3 regions of the Filifactor villosus genome follow, and region 2 is predicted to be linked to each of the others. Evidence: predicted binding sites of a transcription regulator. Region 2 holds the regulator's gene; each other region holds the start of a gene.
What was found. The regulator HrcA, encoded in region 2, represses chaperone genes, less so after heat shock. The targets are predictions, from matches to a motif close to TTAGCACTCNNNNNNNNNGAGTGCTAA.
Positions count from the first base shown of each region.

Region 1: a site for HrcA is predicted at 3,474-3,500, ahead of ACFO4R_RS00090 (co-chaperone GroES). Genes of this name have one in related genera too.
Region 3: a site for HrcA is predicted at 1,739-1,765, ahead of htpG (molecular chaperone HtpG). Genes of this name have one in related genera too.

Region 1 is NZ_JBHSHL010000002.1:15,136-20,482, forward strand. It holds gene ACFO4R_RS00075 (LysO family transporter) at 101-691, opposite strand; gene ACFO4R_RS00080 (LysO family transporter) at 700-993, opposite strand; gene groL (chaperonin GroEL) at 1,405-3,027, opposite strand; gene ACFO4R_RS00090 (co-chaperone GroES) at 3,043-3,327, opposite strand; gene ACFO4R_RS00095 (ATP-NAD kinase family protein) at 3,806-4,915, opposite strand; gene gcvPB (aminomethyl-transferring glycine dehydrogenase subunit GcvPB) at 5,173-5,347, opposite strand, start outside.
Region 2 is NZ_JBHSHL010000051.1:63,439-68,785, forward strand. It holds gene ACFO4R_RS10540 (ATP-binding protein) at 1-999, shown strand, start outside; gene ACFO4R_RS10545 (trans-sulfuration enzyme family protein) at 992-2,194, shown strand; gene hrcA (heat-inducible transcriptional repressor HrcA) at 3,379-4,419, shown strand; gene grpE (nucleotide exchange factor GrpE) at 4,430-5,032, shown strand; gene dnaK (molecular chaperone DnaK) at 5,055-5,347, shown strand, end outside.
Region 3 is NZ_JBHSHL010000025.1:26,202-31,548, reverse strand. It holds gene htpG (molecular chaperone HtpG) at 1-1,548, opposite strand, end outside; gene ACFO4R_RS07100 (sensor histidine kinase) at 1,904-4,459, opposite strand; gene ACFO4R_RS07095 (response regulator transcription factor) at 4,470-5,174, opposite strand.

The sequences.
Region 1 (5,347 bases), on a different contig from region 2:
TTATATCAAGTGCAAGTCCTTGTTGTCAAACCTGTCTTTTGCTCTTCCTCAGGTCCCGACTGCCGCCTTCGAGCCGAAAAAGATCGGGGACGGATCTGCGTTAAAGGCCGATAAAGATCGGAATAATGACTGGCACCGACAGAGACAGAACCAAGCCTGTAACAAAAGAGACGATCGCCGTCTGTGCATCCGTCGCTCCCGCCACAATGGGCAGGGTGGTATCCATCGCGGTAGCTCCCGCAGGTGCGACCGCCTCGGTATAGCCGATGTACTTGGCCACGAGAGGGATGGAGATGATGGCGAGCACCTCCCTTGTAACATTTGCAAGAAAGGACAGGGCGCTGAGCTCTGCCGAATACGGTGCAATGATGATCGGAGAAAGGGTATACCAACCGAAACCCGCTCCGAGCAGAGAGGCATCCTTCGCAGAATATCCGAACAACTTGCCGAATACGATGGAACCCGCTATGGTTCCCGTTGCTACGAGAAGGGGGGTCGTGACCGCCTTAAGTCCGATCTCCTTCATCTGCCTTCCCACATCCTTATTTTTGCCGATATCGATACCGACGAAGAAAAGCAGGAGACACAGCCCCAAGTCCAAGGCAGAACCCAAAAACGCGGGCTCTCCCTCCAGAAAGAAGGCTCCCGCCGCAAGTCCCAATATCACTGCGATCATAATTTTTATCGTCATGCTACTTCCTACCTTTCCGACTTTCCAAGCTGAAACAAACGATTGAACACAAAGACAAACAAAATACTGAAACTGATCGTAAACACCGATACCGCAACCGACTTCAATCCAAGGCTCGGAAAAGACCTCATAACCTCTTTGTTTGCTCCTACGCTACACCCCATAACAAAGAGCAGGAATAAGAGGCAGACGAGTTGAATCTTTTCCATCTCCTCAAAGATTTTCTTATGTATTTTCCCGCTCCGCGCAAACAGGACCCCCACTGCCATAATACCGATATACATCAAAATTTTAAATCCCATCCTTTTCTCCTTCCTTGATCCCTGATTCTAACACAAGTACATCTCCGCACCTTATACAATAACCCGTTTGAAAGTCCCGTATTCATTTAAACGTATTCATCCTTTACACAGCCTGCTCCAAGGGGATTTTGAGCAAGAATACTGTCGGGGAGACTTTTATACAAAATCGACTTTACAGTATTGTTCCTTAAATATGGATACCGTTCAACTCATTCGACCGCTTGAAACACCTTCCGTCTCATACGGTCCGTCGGTATTTTTAGCAAGGAACGATACCACACTCTTTTTTGAATTATGCGGTATCTCCCAAACATAAAAAGAGACGGAACAGGGTCTCCCTCTTCCATCTCTCTTATCTTACTCGTTTTTTATACAGGTTTCAAGTTTTTTCCGCCTTGTTCACAAAAAAACTTACATCATCGGCATTCCGCCACCCATCGGAGGCATAGCCGGTGTTTCTTCCTTGATATCGACTACCGCCGCTTCCGTTGTCAAGAAGGTGGCAGCTACGGATGCCGCATTTTGCAATGCGCTTCTGGACACCTTGGTTGGATCGATGATACCCGCTTCAATCATGTTCACATACTTCTCGTTCAACGCATCGAAACCGTAGTCCGCTCCGCCGTTTTTCACCTGCTCGATGATGACGGCTCCTTCCAGTCCCGCGTTAATCGCAATCTGCTTTAAGGGTTCTTGAAGAGCTTTGACGATGATCTGAATTCCCGTTTTGATCTCGGAATTCTCTTCATTCAAAAGTTTTTCTACAGAAGAGATGGTGTCCACAAGGGCAACTCCTCCTCCGGATACGATGCCTTCTTCCACTGCCGCTCTGGTCGCGTTAAGGGCATCTTCCATACGCAGTTTTCTCTCCTTCAACTCGGTTTCGGTAGCCGCTCCCACTTGAATAACAGCAACTCCTCCTGCAAGTTTCGCAAGACGCTCTTCCAGTTTTTCTCTGTCGAAGTCCGAAGAAGTGTCTTCGATCTGATGACGGATGAGAGCTACTCTATCTTCGATATCCTTCTTATCTCCCGCACCGTTTACGATGACGGTGTTTTCCTTCGTTACTTTTACACTTCCCGCACGGCCGAGCATCGTGATGTCCGCATCCTTAAGCTCCAAACCTACCTCTTCGGAGATAACGGTTCCGCCTGTCAGGATGGCGATGTCCTGCAACATAGCCTTTCTTCTGTCCCCGAATCCCGGAGCCTTGATAGCCACAACGTCGAAGGTTCCTCTGAGTTTGTTCACAACAAGGGTAGCCAAGGCTTCTCCCTCAATGTCTTCCGCAATGATGAGGAGTTTCTTGCCCTGCTGTACAATCTGCTCCAATACGGGCAGGATGTCTTGGATGTTGTTGATCTTCTTGTCGGTGATCAGGATCAACGGCTCGGAAAGGTTTGCCTCCATTTTTTCCATATCGGTAGCCATATAGGGAGAAACATAGCCTCGATCAAACTGCATTCCCTCTACGACTTCCAAGGTCGTTCCCATGGTCTTGGACTCTTCCACGGTGATGACTCCGTCTTTTCCTACTTTTTCCATGGCATCGGCGATCATCTTTCCTACTTCTTCATCTCCTGCGGAGATTGCCGCTACCTGTGCGATGGACTCTTTGTTCTCGATCGGTCTGGAGTTTGCCTGAAGAGCTTTTACCGCTTCGTCCACTGCAAGTTGGATTCCTTTTCTGATAAAGATGGGGTTCGCCCCCGCAGCGACGTTTTTCAGCCCTTCACGGATGATGGCCTGAGCAAGCACCGTTGCAGTTGTCGTTCCGTCTCCCGCGATGTCGTTCGTCTTGGTTGCAACCTCTTTGACCAGTTGAGCTCCCATATTTTCATACGCATCTTCGAGTTCGATTTCCTTCGCTATGGTAACACCGTCATTGGTGATTAGCGGACTTCCGAACTTTTTGTCCAAGATGACGTTTCGTCCCTTGGGTCCAAGGGTTACTTTTACGGTATCAGCGAGTATATTCACTCCTCTTTCCAAGGATTTTCTTGCGTCTTCTCCAAATTTCAATTCTTTTGCCATTTTATCCTCCTTCTATTACTCAACAATAGCCAAAATATCACTTTGTCTTAAGATGATGTATTCTTCTCCATCCACCTTGACTTCAGTTCCCGCGTATTTTGAGAACAGTACCTTGTTGCCTTTTACAACTTCCATCTTAACTTCTTTGCCATCCACGACTCCTCCGGGTCCCACTTCAACGACTTCCGCGATCTGAGGTTGCTCCTTCGCCGAACCTGTAAGGATGATCCCGCTCTTTGTCTTTTCTTCCGCTTCAAGCATTTGGATTACAACTCTGTCAGCCAATGGTCTGATCTTCATAGATAATATCCTCCTTTAACACTAAGTTATACTGTGATAAGCCCTCCAACCTCCCCTGTGCCGATCGGGTCTCATCGGAAGCCCGTTCGTCTCCGAGTAGCTGAGATCTCGTTATTTAACGCTTTTGGTCATCTTTTTCCAAAATATTAGCACTCATTCTTGTTGAGTGCTAACTCTATTCCTATCATACCGAAAAATCTATAGGATTGCAAGTATTTTTTTGTATATTTTTTCTCCCTCTCAATTTGAAAAATTCGTTCCCGCAGGTTCTATGGACGCACCCTCAAAGTCAGACTTGCGTTCTTCCTTCGGTTTTATGAAATAAGAAGATTTGTCGTATCAACGTTTTCAGGGATTTCATCCTTCGTACAGAATGGATTTTATACGGATTGTTCCAATGATGTGATATCCCCCTGTACTATTTCCCGCTTTTCAACCGAAGAACATTCGACCTTGTCCTATAGACAAGCAGCCTTTCTCAGTCTGTGCTTACTTTACAGGCCGTATATTCACGGTAGCCGACGACCGCCTTGTAGTATCCGCTCAGTTCCCTGTTCAGTTCCTCATCATCCGTATCGATCCTCAGGGGAGCACCTTGGAGTTCGGCAAGTTTCATCTTGGTCGCTACGATAACGATGTTCTCCCTTCCTACCTCCCGAAGCACCTCAGGGGTAAGCTGCTGATTGCCCCGCCCGAACAAAAATCCTTGTCCTCCCGTAACCGTGACGATGAGCTTGGTTCTTCTTCCCTTGATCCTCTCTATGATCTTTTCTCCGTAGACATCGTTTTCAACCAATTTTCGATTATAGATAAGGTCCACTCCGATCAAGGTGTTTTGAAGATCCAGATAGTGCATGATCCCCGCCGTCGTCGTTCCCGCCCCTATGAGATAGTAGGTATCCTCCTCCATATCTTCGATGATCTGGTGGGCGATGGCATCCGCATTGGCAAGCTCCGATAAGGGCGAGGGAGCCTTGCGGTTCTGGGTATAACGTTTTTCCACAGGGAGTTTGAGGTATCCGTAGAGTTTGGTATATATCCTGCCCCTTCGATATTCTTCCTCATCGATATCCAGAACCTCCTCGTCCTTTGTTGATCTGATCTCCCCCTTGAGAAACAGGAGAGCCAACCTTCCCGCCATCTTCGGAGAGATCGCATAGACGGGCGAGTGGATCTTAACTCCCGAAGGAATGCCCAGCACGGTTACATCGGTACCTAGTGCCTGATAGATGTTTCTCGCCGTTCCGTCCCCTCCCGCAAAGAGGATGAGATCGACCCCTTCTTCCTTCAGTACCCGCGCAAGCTCCAAGGTGTCCTCCTGCGTCGTATCGTCTCCTTCATCTCTCAGGATCACGGTCCGAAACCCCAGCTCCTGTGCTGCGCTGCCTCCCATGTCTCCTCCTGCGGTGTATACAAGGAGTTCCTCTCTGATAGGTTCCAGTTCTTCCAGAGCCTTCTTCGTCCTTTCGTTCGACTTGGGAAGAGCTCCTCTTCTTCGAGCCTCTTCCAGGCAACCGTCTGTTCCCTTCAGACCCACACTTCCACCCATCCCGGCGATGGGATTGATGATTAAGCCCAATTTTTTCAAAACGCTACCTCCTTCTGTACAGCCTGCTTTTTGATAACATCCAATCGAAGGTATCCCTCATCATTCACAAAGGCGTGTACACTTCTTCTTTGAAAAAGATCAAGGCCGCTCGAATAAAACAGCCTTGATCTTCTATTTAGTACTACTTTCTGTTTGAAATGTCGGTTATATCATTATCGAAAAACACCTTGGAGAATGATATGTTTGAAAGCATCCGACCTGCTGATCCAAACGGATGATAGTATAACAAACCTAACTTATTTGTATTTTCTGAGATATACCTTCCAAGTGGTCGCCCATTGCTCAGGATCATCCACTCCCGACTCATCGACCTGATGGGTCACACTGCGATGAGGTGCGGTTTTTATAATCTCGGGATTTTCCCTCGCTTCCTTAAAGATATGCTTCAAGGTAGCAACATATTCATCCAGG
Region 2 (5,347 bases):
GCGGTGCTTTTGGCGCTCTTCTTTGAGAGGACGTTTATCCGCCCAATCAATAAACTTAAGAGAAACATCCAGGCATTTTCGCTTGAAGGCAACAACACGTGGGAAGAGATTCGTACTCAAGATGAGATCAGTGATCTGAATGACGAATTTAAGAAGATGGCGGAAAATATGATCCATTACGATCAAAATCAAAAAGTTTTTTTCCAGAATACATCTCATGAGCTGAAGACGCCGCTGATGTCCATTCAAGGGTATGCGGAGGCGATCCGTGATAACGTTATACCTCAGGAGGATGTGCAGGAATCGTTGGACATCATCATTGATGAGACCAACAAGCTTACCCATACCGTCGACACCATCGTCTATATGACGAAGTTGGAGAATCCTACGGAGAAGGTGGACAAAAACAGGGTGCAGAGTTTGGATATGAGGGACTTTGTCAATGAGGTTCTCTACAAGTTCAAGTTTTCCGCAGATGAAAAATCCGTTGTCTTGCACAACAATGTGGAAGATAATATCTTCCATCGTGTCGATGAAGAGTATATGTTTCGCATCATCAACAATCTGATCTCCAACTCGCTTCGTTATGCAAAGTCCTTAATCAGTATAGAGGGTTACCATCAAGGCAATGAGTTGGTTCTCAAGGTTGTCGATGACGGACAGGGGTTTGACAAGGCGGAGATAGATAGGGTCTTTGATCGTTTCTTCAAAGGAGAAGGAGGAAATACGGGATTGGGTCTGTCGATTGTCAAATCTACGGTCAAGCAACTGAAGGGAAGTGTGCGGGCATACAATCCGGAATCCGGAGGTGCCTGTGTGGAAGTACGTCTGCCAAGACAGCCACACCGGAGGGCGGTAGTAAAAAAGAATGATTTGTATAAGGAAGCGGTAAAACATGTTTCCGCTCAGGAAAGCAGATGGAGTTTCGGACGTAAGGATGAGGGAGTTAGTGTGCAGAAAGATAAGACTTTGAAAAGGAAGGGTAAAAAACATGAGTGAGTTTAAGGATCTTAACAAGGTAGTAGGGTTTTCAACCAAGGCGATCCACGACGGTTTTGTCGCAGAGAATCCGTGGAAGGCGTTAAACCCTCCGATTTTTATGACATCATCCTTCGAGTTCTCCTCAATCGAAGAGGCGGATGCCGTCTTCAGAGGAGAGAGTGAAGGCTTCGTCTATACAAGAGGGCGAAACCCCACAACCGAGATATTGGAGAAGAAGATTGCTTCCCTTGAAGGGGGGGTCGACTCAGTTGCCTTTGCTTCGGGAATGGGGGCGATTGCAGCAACCATCCTCTCGTTTGTGGAGGCGGGGGATCATATCGTTGCAGGGAAGTCTCTCTACGGTTCCGCCTACGGTTTTTTGAACAAGTTTGTCAAACGTTATGGAGTACAAGTGTCCTTTGTTGATACCGGAGATCTCAAACAGGTCGAGGAGGCACTTTGCGACAAGACAAAACTGATCTATCTGGAGACACCGTCCAACCCCGTCCTCAAGATCACCGATATCAAGGCGGTCTGTACCTTGGCTAAGGAGAGGGGGATCGATGTGGTCGTTGACAATACCTTTGCGACTCCCTATTGGCAGAAACCTCTTCTGCTTGGAGCAACGGCGGTCGTCCATTCCGCGACAAAGTTTTTCAGCGGTCATGGAGATGTGATAGCGGGAGTGACGACTTCGAAAAGTCAGGACTATATCGATCGATTGAGGTACGGCTTTATGTGCGAATTGGGTAGTCCGATCTCTCCGTTTAACGCATGGCTTCTGATTCGGGGTCTGAAAACCTTGGAGATGAGAATGGAGCGTCATGGCGAAAACGCTATGCTCTTGGCGGAGTATCTGCAGGATCACGACAAGGTCGAGAAGGTATGGTACCCCGGATTAAAGTCGGATGAAGGGTACGATGTTGCCCGTTCTCAGATGATGGGCTACGGAGCTGTGGTCAGTTTTACTCTCAAAGGCGGCCCGGAGAAGGCGAAGGAACTTCTGACAAAGTTCAAAATGTGCAAGCTCGCTGTGAGTTTGGGAGATGCGGAAACCTTGGTGGAATCGCCCGCCTTTATGACGCATAGGGACTACGATGCGGCAAGCCTTGAAGAGTTCGGTCTTTCATCTTCGATGATTCGGGTTGCAGTCGGTCTGGAGAACAGCAAGGACATCATCATCGACTTCTATGAGGCCTTGAACGAGATTTAGGAATAAAGGTTGTGTTAAAAAGACACGGCAATATCGCATAATTTGGAAGAACGGTATTATCGAAGGATGAAATTTTTGAAAGTATGGATATGAAAAACTTTCGTGTTTTATAAACTCATACTGTTATTCAGTTATGGATATAAACGATCTGTGACCCATAGAAGATAAAATGATTTTTGGCGGTCGCAAAATAAATATATCCATACTTCCATTGTAAAATAGGATCAGAGGGAGATCGGGAGTTTGTACTTTTGTGACATTTCATAAACTTTTACCTTGTATAGTACGAGGCTTTATTTGAAGCATTGCAATCCGTCTTACAGATTATAAAAAATCGTCCCATCGCTTATGAACACAGAATATATAGGGATGGCTTGAACGGGCGATGGAATAACGGAGAAATAGAAGGGACTGAATATCAATTATTTAGTCTCTTTTTCTTGTTTTGAGAGATATAGAGGGCAGATTAACGACAGACGGAGTTTGAAGATCGGGTCAAAGGACTCGATGTGAAAGAAGAAATACCGATTATGCCGTTGCAGTACAAGTTCGATTGTCGAATCATATCCATACTAATACTACTATTCTTTTGAATAGTGGATATAAACAATCTGTGACCCATAGAAGACAACATAGTTTTTCGTCATCGAAAAATAGATATATCCACACTTCTATTGAAAAATAGTATGACCAATTAATACTATTCTTCCTTTGAGTTGTGGATATAAACAATCTGTGACCATAGAAGATAAACCGATTTTTCGTAAGTTGAAAAAAGGATATATCCATGCTTCTATTGGGGAATAGTATAAAATGTCAGGTGTATGGGAGGTATAGAGATAAATCGGAATTGATAGCAAATGAAAATAAAAAACGAAATGAATACTACTGTAGCGGCACGTCGAAATTCACGGTAATTCCAACTTTGATATGAATTCTTTCGGTTTATAACCGAGATAAGAAATAAAGCCAAATATCAATATGTCAATAGACCGGGCAATTTAAACAGGCAATAGTATCAAATAAGAACAGGGCGGTTTTCTTCCCGGATAAAAATTTTTGTAACAAGAGTTGACAAACGAAGGGAAAAAATGTAATATAGAAACAGAGTTAGCACTCGATAAAGATGAGTGCTAATAAAACGATAAAAGATCGTAAATAAGGATGAAAGGTGCAGGTGGGTTATGAGGAATGATTTGACGGAGAGAAAACTCCGAATCTTGGAGTTTATTATCCGGGAATATATTCAAACCGCGGAACCGGTCGGCTCGAGAACGGTTTCCAAAAATAAGAGCCTCAATGTCAGCGCCGCTACAATCCGAAACGATATGTCCGATCTCGAAGAGCTGGGCCTCTTGTTACAGCCCCATACTTCGGCAGGACGTATCCCATCCGAAAAAGCATATGAGATCTATGTGGAGAGCATGATGAATCAGGGAGAACTTCGGGAGGCGGATCGGGAGTTTATTCGAGCACAGTTGTCCCAAAACATCGATAAGATTGGAAATCTTCTGCAACGATCCCTCGATCTGATCAGCAGCTTGACCGACTATATCTCAGTGGGGGTGCTTCAGGAAGTCTGCAAAAAAAGACTGATCAAGAACATCTCCCTCGTTCCGATAGATAACCGAAGAGTCGTCGTTGTAACCGTACTTGACAGTGGAGAAGTTCTCTCGGAGAACCTTCTTCTGCCTCAGAATCTCGATAACAACACGCTTCACCTGATTTCTCAGACCATCAACGAAACGATGTCGGGACGTTGTTACGAAGAAGTCGGGGAAGATCTTCTGCGCTATATCAAGGCAAAGATAAGCGAGTACTCGACTTCGCTGGAGGGGATCTTCGATTTTTTGGAGCAGCAGCTCCTGCAGGAACAGCCCTTCCATCTGCTCTTTAACGGGATGACGAATATTTTCAATCATCCGGAGTTCTATGACATCGATAAGGCGAAGTCGTTTTTGACCATGATCGATGAGGAGACGCCGATTCGTAACCTGATGAATGAGAAAGGTATTCGAAAAGGCGATATCAATATCATCATAGGAGATGAATCCATGGGCAGTATTATGAAGGACTGTTCAATCATCACCGCAGATTATATCAAAGACGGCCTGACGATAGGAAAGGTCGGAATCATAGGGCCTAAGCGGATGGATTATCAAAGAGCCTACAATATTATGAGCTATCTTCAGAGCGAGATCAACAGGTTGTTGAACGACTCGTAAGAAGTTCATTATGTATAGAAGAAACATCTTTAACATAGAGAAGGGAGCTGACGAGTTGGCAAAAAACAGAAAAGAAGAGGACAAGGATGTGAAGGAGACCTTAGAGGTTCAGGAGGAGCAGGAGGTCGAAACTCCTGAGATATCTGAAGAACAGGAAGGAGATCTCAAGAGGTTCGAGAACAAGATCCTCGCCGACAAGGAGAAGGAGATCGAAGAACTGACGGATCGCTTAAAGAGGACTCAAGCGGAGTTTTTGAACTTTAAACGCAGGACCGAAAAGGAAAAGTTGGAACTTGCGACCTTTGCAAATGAGAAGATCATGTTGGAACTGCTTGCGGTCATCGACAACTTCGAAAGGGGACTTGAGGCGGTGGAAGACAAAGACAGCAGTTTGTTCCAAGGAATGGAACTCATCTGCAAGCAGCTGTATGCGACCATGGAGAAGAACGGAATATCTCTGATCGACACGAGCATAGACTTTGATCCGAATTTTCATCATGCGGTCATGCAGGAGGAAGGAGAAGAAAAGGGTAAGATTTTGGAAGTGTTCCAGAAGGGATACTTGTTGAAGGATAGAGTGATCAGACCTGCTATGGTCAAGGTTTCAAACTAAAAAAATTCAGGAGGAGAACATTATGTCAAAAACAATAGGAATAGATTTGGGAACAACAAATTCATGTGTATCGGTACTCGAGGGCGGCGAGCCTGTGGTTATCTCGAATAGAGAAGGGATGAGGACCACACCTTCGGTTGTTGCTTTTTCGAAAGAGGGAGAGAGGATTGTAGGAGAACCTGCAAAGCGTCAGGCAGTCACTAACCCGGAGAGGACCATCAGTTCGATTAAGAGAGAGATGGGAAGCAACTATCGGGTAAACATTGACGGTAAGGACTATACCCCTCAGGACATCTCCGCCATCATCCTACAAAA
Region 3 (5,347 bases), on a different contig from region 2:
CTCCTTCATCGAAACCAAGAGGTTCTTTTCCTCCTCGTTCAACTCTTCTTCCTTGACTTCATCTTCATCCAGACCCAAGTCCTTGGAAGAGATGTTCTTGAACTCCTTCTCCTCATAGTTTGCCATCATCTTGAGAGCGAACTCATCCACGTCATCGGTCAGATAGAGGATCTCATACCCTTTATCCAAGAGCAGCTCCGCCTGAGGGAGTTTCTTGAGTTTAGAAAGAGAAGATCCGGTTGCATAGAAGATGTATTTTTGGTCCTCCTTCATTCGACCGACATACTCCGCCAAGGTACTCAACTTGTCTTCAAAGGACGAGGTGAACAGGAGAAGATCCTGCAAAGTCTCCTTGTTTGCCCCAAAGTCGCTGTAAACTCCGTATTTGAGCTGACGACCGAACTCCCTGAAGAAGGCCTCATACTTCTCCCGTTCATTTTTAAGAAGATTTTCGAGTTCTCCCTTGATCTTGCCCTTGATATTCTTTGCAATCGCCTTGAGTTGTCTGTCGTGCTGCAACAATTCACGAGAGATATTGAGAGACAAATCCTCGGAATCGACCATTCCTTTGACAAAGCTGAAATAATCGGGAAGCAGATCTGCACACTTCTGCATAATCAAAACTCCCGAACTGTAAAGTTCTAGACCTTTTTCGTAGTCCGGAGTATAGAAGTCGTAAGAGGGCTTGGAAGGCAGGAACAGAACGGAGTCGTATCTTATCATCCCATCCACATGAAGGTGGAGGTGACTGACAGGTTTGTCGAAACCGTAGTGTTTTTCGTGGTAGAAATTCTCATAGTCCTCGTCCTTCAATTCGTTCTTGTTCTTTCTCCAGAGAGGAACCATGCTGTTGAGCGTCTGCACCTCGGTGTATTCTTCATACTCGTCCTCACTGCCTTCTTTCAGCCTGCTCTTTTCGACCTCGGTCTTGATCGGATAAGAGATAAAATCGGAATACTTCTTGACCAGACTGCGAAGGTAATAAGACTCTAAGTATTCATCGTAGTTTTCGTCTTCGGTGTTTTCTTTGAGCCAAATGGTGATCTTCGTTCCGCTCTTGTCCTTCTGAGCTTCCGTGATCGTGTAGCCTTCGACTCCTTCGGACTCCCACAGATAGGCCTGATCTTCGCCCAAACGCTTGGTCAGGACACTGACTTTGTCGGCGACCATAAAGGCGGAGTAGAATCCCACTCCGAACTGACCTATGATGTCGAAGCCTTCTTCTTTTTCCAGTCCTTCCTTAAATGCCAGAGAACCGCTCTGAGCGATGGTCCCCAAGTTGTTCTCAAGCTCTTCCATGTTCATCCCGATGCCGGTATCCTCAATGGTTAAGGTCCTTCCTTCCTTGTCTGCCGAAAGATGAATATAGTAGTCGTCCTTGTTGAAGGTCAGTTCTTCATTGGTTAGGGCCTCATAGTAGAGTTTGTCGATCGCATCGCTCGCATTGGAGATCAGCTCCCTCAAAAAGATCTCTTTATGCGTATAGATGGAATGAATCATAAGCTCCATCAACCGTTTGGATTCCGCCTTAAACTGTTTTTTCTCCATAGTGTTTCCTCCGTCTCGATTTATTTTTTCATATATCTCAGTGCCTCCTCATTCCTTAACAAAACGGTGAAGTATGAATTTTACAAACAGCACCCCTATATTCACCCGGTCCCGTTCGTTCTTCTCTTTTGTCCTGCCCGATCTGTAAAGAACTTGGAAAAATACTGCACTTATATATAAATAAGAGTTGTTAGCACTCTATCGCGTTGATTGCTAACAACTCTTATTATAAATCAGTCCTCGTCCTTCTGTCAACACTATCGAAGTTTTTCTTTCGGACAGGACAAAACGAAGTTCTATGGAAATACCGTACAAAGTCAAGTTTCCGGCTTTTCGAATGATGCGGTATCTATCCCTACAGCGTCGGAAAGGTAGCTGTCAGTTTGAACAAATCTCCGTCCACTTCAATCTCGATCCTTCCTCCCTGAAGTTCAATCAAACTCTTGGCGATGGCAAGCCCCAATCCGGAACCTTCGGTGTTTCTGGACTCGTCTCCACGGCGGAACCTCTCGGTAATCTCCTGCGCATCGAAGTTCATCTCATAGTTGGAGATGTTCTTGAATATGAACCGGACCTCTCCTGCCTCCGCTCTTGCATCGATGTAGACCCTCGTGCCCTCCATCGCATACTTGGTGATGTTTCCGATGATGTTGGAGAAGATGCGGTAGGTCCTTCGTCCGTCAATAAAGCAGATCACAGGTTCTTTGGGAAGGTCCGGGCGAAAATCCAGCCTGCTTTTTTCTATCTTCTCCTCCAGCTCTCCAAGGGTCTGTTGCAGGAGAGAGATGATGTTAAGCTCCTCCTTTTGGATGGAGATGTTCCCGCTGCTTGCTTTACTCGCCTCAAACAGGTCTTCGATCAACACCTTGAGTCTCTGAGACTTTTTGTGGATGATGTCGATGTACTCCTGTCTTTCCTTCTCTCCGAGACCTTCCTTTTGGAGAAGGTCGGAATAGTTGATAATCGAGGTCAAGGGAGTTTTGAGGTCGTGGGATACGTTCGAGATCAACTCCGTCTTCATATTCTGACTTCTCGTCTCCTCCTCCACTGCAATCTTAAATCCTTCCTTGATGGAGTTGAGGTTCTTCGCCATAGGAGAAAAGACTCCGACCTCCTCCTCTGCCTGCAAGTCGAACCTTCCTCCGGCGAGCTCCCCGGTATAGGCCTGAATATAGGAAAGGTTCTGGAGGAACTTGGTCGAAAAGTAGAACAGAGCCGCACTGTAAAGCACATAGGCAAACAGAAAACTCACCGCATCTCCGCCGGAGAACAGGTAGGAGAAAAAGATAAACAGGCAGTGTCCGATAACGACAAGGAGCCACTTCATCTTAAAGTTTTTGTCGAGATCCAAACGCAACAGGGTTCGAAGAGGTCTGTACACAAAACCTATAACCGCACTGATTGATCGTCCGAATATACTGTTCTTAAAGACTCCTTCGATAAAACCCATATAGTAGATGTACTTAAAGTAGGTCGTACAGAGGTAGACAAACAACAGACCGAAGAAGGCGACAAGGGCTGCAAACACAAAATAATGAGCGTTGTTTCCCTCCATGATCCGAAAGATCAAGTCTTCCACGGGAGAATAGACCCTCAGTTTTTGATAGGGCAAAAGCAGAAGACCGCTCTCGGCCATCGCGACCCCGCCACCGACGATGAGGCCTCCCACACCGAGGGGGACAAGAAACTTCAGTTCCAGAAACATATGATTGAATACCCTGACAATCCCCGCCTTTCTCTGTCTCTTATAGGGTACAAGGAGGGCGATCAGGAAGACAAGGAGGATCCCCGCCAGCGCCAAAAGAGCAATCAAAAGGGCGGATCTCATCGAATTATACTCCATATATCCGTAGAAAAACTCCGGGTTTTCAAGACTTATATTTTCGGAGGTAAAGTAGAAGACAAGTTCCTGTTCTCCCTGCATCAACTTGTTGAGTTCTTCCGCTTCTTTGAGGAGTCTCGATATCTTCCTCTTTGCCTCTTCCCTCGTCTTCTCGTCAGGAGCTTCTCTATATTCCTCCCCTTTTGAGATGATATAGTTTCCTTCTTTATCAAACTCAAACTCGTTTTGATAAGACCTGAACCTCTGAGTGTCTTCTTCTTTATAGCGAAAGCCGTATTTATTCGCAGCATTGCGGATATAGAAGTCCTCATCCCTTGTCGGACCCAATTGGGCGAGGATACGGCGATGCATCTGATTCATATATTTTTCATACTTGTCAACTCCGACCATCCTGATCTGTTCCACCCTTCCGTCAGGGTAGATGAGGTAACGGGCGTAGACCTGCTTGTTTTTCTCGTCATACAGTTTGTTCAGTTCATCCTTCTCCAGATTAGTCGCAATATGTTTCTTCTCTTTGTCTGCGATGTAATACATCAACCGAGGTTTTCCTCCGTTGTAGCTTACTGTATTTTCGTCGTTGTGGCTTGTTATGAGAACCGTTTCCGTTTGCATACCCTCCTGCTCGATATCAAGGATCACGGAAGCATCTCCTCTTTGAGATTGGTTCTCTAAGCGTCCCACCGTCCAGGCATCCCATATCGTCTCAAAGTTATCACTTACATAGTTTTCACTGTTGATATAAGAGATTTGAGGGTAGTGGCGTTCCAAGGTTTTTAAGATAAGAGGATACATGCTTATGATAAGTAGGGAGATCAAGAAGATCAGGGTTGTCGTCTTTGCTCCGGAGGCAAAAAATCCCCTCTCTTCCCCTTCCTCCCTTATCTCTTCCCTTCGGTTCTTAAAATCGCGTTTTTCCTCCCATCTTATTTTCAGACGCTTGCTCTTTGGGGGCACTTCCTCTTCTTCTACGAGAAAGATCTCCCTCTCTTCTCTGCGATCCGACTGTTCTTCGGTTTGTACCTCCTGTATTTCAACTTCTTTCTTTTCTATATGATCCTTCTCTTGCATGATCTTCACCTCAATGTTTTTCAAATTTGTATCCGATGCCCCAAACGACCTTCAAATATCTGGGGTCTTTGGGATTGATCTCTATCTTCTCCCTTATCCTTCGGATATGGACCGTTACGGTCTCCGGACTATAAGCCGGCTCCTCCCAAACCCTTTCATAGATCTCCTCAATAGAAAACACCCGACCCGGATGGCTCATCAAAAGAAGGAGGATCTTGTATTCCAGAGGAGTTACCCTAACCTCATTGTCATCAACCCTCAACTGCTTGCTTTCCTCATCGAGTTCTATACCTCCGATACGAATGACCTTATCCGTTCCGACACCTTGGCTTGTTCCGTATTTGGCATAGCGACGAAGAGCGGAGTTGACCCTTGCAATGAGTTCCATAGGGTTGAAGGGCTTGGTGATATAGTCGTCCGCACCGATATTGAGTCCCATGATCTTATCGACATCCTCCGATTTCGCAGAGAGCATGATAATAGGAACAATACTCTTCTCACGAATTTTCATCGTGGCATCCTCTCCATTCATCTTGGGCATCATAAGGTCCATGATGACAAGGTCAATCTCTTCCTTCTCAAAAATTTGGAGGGCCTGCAGACCGTCATGTGCCAAATGCACGAGATAGTTTTGGTTCGACAAATAGATGCGTATCGAGTTTGCAATTTCATAATCGTCGTCTACGACCAGTATCTTATATTGTTTCAAGTTCATTCCTCCCGCGGTAATTTGGAAGAAGAAGTTCTTCTTCGAGATATCTCTTACTCTTATCCTAGCACAAGAATATGAAAAAAACCTTACCATAGTTCTTACAAATTTCTTAAAGGAACTGTCTTATACCATTATCTATTAGAATTTGCAGTTTGAACGCGTTGAAGCATAACATC